2 linked regions of the Zymomonas mobilis subsp. pomaceae ATCC 29192 genome follow. The main gene of each other region encodes a partner of the protein of the gene in region 2 in a complex. Links are inferred from orthologs where the notes say so. Each region holds a gene or a part of one and is shown on either strand. Other genes may lie near its edges.

The links.
Region 1: the proteins of groL (region 2) and metK are in contact, whole or in part, in a cryo-EM structure (PDB 8P4O), measured with the Escherichia coli proteins. The link is inferred for Zymomonas mobilis subsp. pomaceae ATCC 29192 from one-to-one orthologs.

The regions. Positions count from the first base shown.
Region 1 is NC_015709.1:1,043,118-1,045,934, forward strand. It holds metK (methionine adenosyltransferase), read right to left. Parts: upstream 2,090-2,817; coding sequence 911-2,089; downstream 1-910. Other genes in the region: rpoN (RNA polymerase factor sigma-54), read left to right, coding at 1-819; lnt (apolipoprotein N-acyltransferase), read right to left, coding at 2,277-2,817. UniProt on the Escherichia coli protein: Catalyzes the formation of S-adenosylmethionine (AdoMet) from methionine and ATP.
Region 2 is NC_015709.1:1,395,578-1,398,761, reverse strand. Bases 148-3,068 are described here. They hold groL (chaperonin GroEL), read left to right. Parts: upstream 148-737; coding sequence 738-2,399; downstream 2,400-3,068. Other genes in these bases: ZYMOP_RS06120 (NAD-dependent malic enzyme), read right to left, coding at 2,513-3,068; groES (co-chaperone GroES), read left to right, coding at 309-596. Outside these bases: more of ZYMOP_RS06120, read right to left, coding at 3,069-3,184.

The DNA of each region.
Region 1 (2,817 bases), 350 kb from region 2 along the record:
GATCCTGCGATGAAAAAATTAATTGCCAATCTGGAATGGCTATCACGTGGGGCTTTCACACGTTTAAAAAAACTATGTCAGGTAGATGATGAAGATTTTGCCGACATGGTGCAGGAATTACAAAATTATAACCCCAAGCCCGGTCTAAAATTCGGCTCTTCCCCAATTCAGTCGGTCGTACCTGATATATTTATCAAACGCGTCAAAGATGGTTGGGCCATTGAACTGAATAATGCCACGCTCCCTAAATTATTAGTGAACAGAGATTATTATACAGAATTAAAAGCTCATCAAAATGATCGTTCGGAACGTGAATGGCTGGATGAAAAGCTTGCAAGCGCTAATTGGTTAATCCGAGCCTTGGATCAGCGGGCGCGTACCATTATCAAAGTAACTAAGGCTATTGTCCAATATCAAGAAGGCTTCTTTCTGCATGGTATTGAACAATTAAAACCCTTAACTTTACGTCAAGTTGCGGAAACTATTGATATGCATGAATCAACGGTCAGCCGCGTCACAAACAATAAGTATTTTTCAAGTGCGCAAGGTATGTTTGAACTGAAATATCTCTTTTCAAGTGGTATTCAGTCAAATGGTTCCGAAGAAGGCGCGGCGGCTGAAGCCGTTAAAAGCCACATCGCCCGCTTTATTGCGCAAGAAGGGGAAAAAGTTCTCTCTGATGATAAGCTGGTAGAGCTGTTAAAAGAGAAAGGATTTGCCATTGCACGGCGGACTGTCGCTAAATATCGGGAGGCGATCGGTCTGGGCTCATCCGTACAAAGACGGCGGCAAAAAGCTATTAATCCTTCTAAAAAATAGCCGTTTTACGAAGAAATTGCTTAAAAAATAACCGAGCGATAAAAAGCCCGACCTAATAAAAGGCCGGGCTCTCTTCATTGTTTTTTAAAGCTTACTCAGCGAGTTCTTTTTTCAAAGCCTCTACTAAATCGAGTTTTTCCCAAGGGAAAAAATCACCTTCAGATTTACGACCAAAATGGCCATAAGCGGCTGAAGGTTTATAAATCGGTTTATTCAAGCCCAAATGCGTCCGAATACCTTTGGGGGTTAGACGAACCAGTTTTGGTAGAACGGCTTCAATTTTGGCTTCATCGACCTTACCCGTTCCATGTGTATCCACATAAAGAGATAAAGGCTCGGCAACACCGATGGCATAAGAAAGCTGAATGGTTACCTTTTTCGCAAGACCAGCCGCCACTATATTTTTAGCCAGATAGCGGGAAATATAAGCAGCCGAACGGTCAACCTTTGTGGGATCTTTACCCGAAAAAGCACCGCCACCATGAGGGGCAGCACCACCATATGTATCCACAATAATTTTACGACCGGTTAAACCTGCATCACCATCAGGGCCACCAATTTCAAATAAACCCGTCGGGTTGACAAAAATGGCCTTATCTTCAGGCATCCAACCTGCCGGAAGAACGTCAGCATAAACGGACTTTACATATTCACGAAGCTTGGCCTGACCTTCTTTCGAACTCAAGGCAGGGCTGTGTTGAGTCGATAAGACCAACGCCGCTGCTTTAACAGGAACCCCATTTTCATAGACTAAGGTAACCTGACTTTTGGCATCAGGTTCTAAAAAATCTACCTTTTTCTGGTGGCGATCCTGAGCCAGTCGTTCTAAAATGCGATGGGCATAATAAAGCGTAGCAGGCATTAAATCGGGGGTTTCATCGGTAGCAAAACCGAACATAATACCCTGATCGCCAGCGCCTTCGTCTTTATCTTGGCCTTCATCGACACCTTGGGCAATATCCGCAGACTGTTCATGAAGATGATTAGAAAAAGAAGCCGTTCGCCAATCGAAACCGGTTTGTTCATATCCAATCGCACGGACAGTATCACGAACTACTTTTTCGATTTCTGCTTCACTGACAGGGACAGACGAACGAACTTCACCGCCCAGAATAATGCGCTGTGTGGTGACTAACGTCTCACAGGCAACACGGGCTTCTGGATCGCGCGACAGATATAAATCAACGATAGCATCGGAAATCTGATCCGCAACTTTATCGGGATGGCCTTCGGACACACTCTCAGAGGTGAACAGGTAGTTGCTACGCATAGAAAAAGGATTTTCCTTATCTGTTAGTATAAAAATGAAGCCAGCCTGATGGTTTCCCGATCAGAAAGACAGAAAAAATATTCACAGCTAATGTGATTTTTTTCTGTCGCAGAGGCAAGCCCCATTCCTCAACCACAACTTACAAAACAATGGCGTATAAAGATATAAAGCTTTCCTTATATCTAACTTAGCGGGCCTTAATACGCCCTAATAGCGTAATGAGCAACAGACTCATCGCAAAAATCAAGGAAATGCGATTCCCGTAACGGGCAAAAAAAGTGGGTTGCATGGCGGGGGGGACGACAACAGATAACCGCCCTGCTCTATTAACGGGTAACTGGTCGATAATATGTCCTTCCGCATCTATTAGAGCAGAAATGCCTGTCGAAGTCGCTCGGGCTATGGGTAACCCTTCCTCAATAGCACGTAATCTAGCTTGGGCCAGATGCTGGGGCGGACCAGAAACACCAAACCAACTATCATTGGATAAATTGAAGATAAAATCAGGGCGATGAAATCGGTCAACAACGCGCCCCGAAAAAACAATTTCGTAGCAAATCTGGATACCGACTGAACCAAAATCCTTAAAATTAAAGCTTTCTGCCCCCGGTCCAGGAATGAAATCAAGGTCGCCGGGGACTAAACGCGCTAATCCTAAATAAGAGGCCCAATGCCGAAATGGCATAAATTCTCCAAAAGGCACCAGATTAGCCTTATCATAGCGTTTT
Region 2 (3,184 bases):
TTTTTGACAAAAGATAGGAAATCAAGGCAAAGACTTTGCTTTTCCTTATAAGCCCCAGAAATTAAGCCTTATGTGCTAGTTTTGTAGAGAAGGAATATCTACATTTCAGAAACTGAAATGAAACGGACATTCGTTTAGTATAGACTAAAATCCCGAGATAGATGGGCAAGAGTAATAATTTTTTCAAAATTTTTTTCTGGGCTGCTTGACGCTAAAAAAAACTACCCCATATGGTGAGCATTGGCACTTCATAGGGGAGAGTGCCAGAAAGAATTTCCCCTACTTTAGGGAAGGGAAAAGGTGAAGATATGAATTTTCGTCCGCTACATGATCGTGTTTTAGTCCGTCGCGTTAAGGCAGAAGAAAAAACAGCTGGTGGTATTATCATTCCAGATACCGCACAGGAAAAGCCACAAGAAGGCGAAGTCATTGCGGCTGGAACCGGTACGCACAGTGAAGAAGGCAAATTGCTTCCGCTGGATGTTAAACCCGGTGATCGCATTCTTTTTGGCAAATGGTCAGGCACAGAAGTCCGTGTCGATGGTGAAGACCTTTTGATCATGAAAGAAAGCGATATTCTTGGTATCGTTAGCTAAGAATTAAAGCCCTTAAAATCGAAGCTATCAGACTAAAAGTAGTCTGATGAAAAATAGTCTTCTCAATGAGGTAGATTTCCAAAATTTAATTTGAAAAATCTGCTTTAAAAAGAAGACACTCAAAAAGCTGGAGAAATTTCAATGGCTGCAAAAGATGTCAAATTTTCACGTGATGCACGTGAACGTATTATGCGCGGTGTCGATATCCTTGCTGATGCAGTTAAGGTAACGCTTGGCCCAAAGGGTCGTAATGTCGTTCTCGATAAAGCCTTTGGTGCACCCCGTATTACCAAAGATGGTGTTTCGGTCGCAAAAGAAATCGAACTGAAAGATAAGTTCGAAAATATGGGCGCCCAGATGCTACGCGAAGTCGCTTCTAAAACGAATGACCTTGCTGGTGACGGTACAACCACAGCAACGGTTCTAGCTCAGGCCATTGTCCGCGAAGGCATGAAATCTGTCGCAGCTGGTATGAATCCTATGGATTTGAAGCGCGGTATTGATCTCGCAGCGTCTAAAATTGTTGAAAGTCTCCGCGCTCGTTCCAAGCCGGTTGCTGATTCTAATGAAGTTGCTCAGGTTGGTATTATTTCAGCCAATGGTGACGAAGAAGTCGGCCGTAAAATCGCTGAAGCGATGGAAAAGGTCGGTAAAGAAGGCGTCATCACCGTTGAAGAAGCCAAGGGTCTCGATTTTGAATTGGATGTCGTTGAAGGCATGCAGTTCGATCGTGGATACCTATCCCCTTATTTCATCACCAATCCAGAAAAAATGGTGACGGAACTCGCTGATCCTTACATCCTGATCTACGAGAAGAAGCTTTCTAATCTTCAGTCTATCCTGCCGATTTTAGAAGCCGTCGTTCAGTCTGGTCGTCCGCTTTTGATCATTGCTGAAGACATCGAAGGTGAAGCTTTGGCAACCCTCGTTGTTAACAAATTACGCGGTGGTCTGAAGGTCGCAGCGGTTAAGGCTCCGGGCTTTGGTGATCGTCGTAAAGCCATGCTGGAAGATATTGCCATCCTGACCAAGGGTGAGCTGATTTCTGAAGATTTGGGTATCAAGCTTGAAAATGTCACGCTGAATATGCTGGGTTCTGCCAAGCGCGTGTCCATTACCAAAGAAAATACCACTATCGTTGATGGCGCTGGTGATCAGTCTGCTATTAAAGATCGTGTCGAAGCGATCCGTGCCCAGATCGAAGCCACCTCTTCCGATTATGATCGTGAAAAACTTCAAGAACGTGTTGCTAAACTTGCTGGCGGTGTGGCCGTCATTAAAGTGGGTGGTGCAACTGAAATTGAAGTTAAAGAACGTAAAGACCGTGTTGATGATGCTTTACATGCAACGCGTGCCGCCGTTCAGGAAGGTATTGTTCCCGGTGGTGGAACGGCTCTTCTTTACTCGACCAAAGCGCTTGATGGCTTGAACGGCATTAATGACGATCAGCAACGCGGTATTGATATCGTTCGTCGCGCTTTGCAAGCACCGGTTCGTCAGATTGCACAGAATGCAGGGTTTGATGGTGCCGTTGTTGCCGGTAAGCTTATTGATGGCAACAATGACAAAATCGGTTTCAATGCTCAGACTGAAACCTATGAAGATCTGGCTGCTGCTGGCGTGATCGATCCTACCAAGGTCGTCCGTACGGCTCTTCAGGATGCAGCTTCTGTAGCCGGTCTTCTTATCACCACTGAAGCCGCAGTGGGTGATTTACCAGAAGATAAATCCGCAGCCCCAGCCATGCCAGGCGGTATGGGTGGCATGGGCGGTATGGGTGGCATGGGCGGTATGGACTTCTAAGTCTTACGCTTTTTTCACTCTGGTGGTCGGCTCTTACCGACTACCCACCCCAAAAGTCCCCGTTATAGTTATAACGGGGACTTTTTTATGATCGAACTGTAAGCAGTAACCTATCAGTCAGCTTTATAAGGCAGGTATTCTGGCCGCCAATAATAATCTTTAATTCGTTCTAAAAGGGCAGCGTCGCTTTCATCTGGAGCAACCTTGTCTTGAATTGCAGTTTTCGCAACAGCCATAGCAATTTTAAGGCTAACGGATTCGATGTCATCAAAAGAAGGTAAAATAGCGCCCTTCCCATTGTCAGCCGCAGGAGAGCAATCAGCTAAGGCATGGGCAGCCGCCATCATCATGCTATCGGTAACGCGGGTAGCTTTTGCCGCTAATACACCAAGACCGATACCTGGAAAAATATACGCGTTGTTGCACTGAGCAATGGGAATGATGGTACCATTTATATCTACCGGCTTAAAAGGACTGCCGGTTGCGACTAACGCCTTTCCCTCTGTCCATTTAAGAATATCTTCTGGGACGGCTTCGACATGAGAAGTCGGATTGGATAAAGGCATAACCAAAGGCGTATCGCAATGTGCCCCGAGAGTCTTAATAACCTCTTCTGTAAAAAGACCTTTTTGTCCAGAAACCCCTATAAGGATAGTGGCCTTACTGTGATTAATAACCTCTAACAGAGAAAAACCTTTTTCAGATTTTTTCCAGTTACCTAGCTTGTCATGCGGCTGTGCTAATTTTTTCTGGAAATCAGGAAGGTCTTCCATATCATCGGTTAC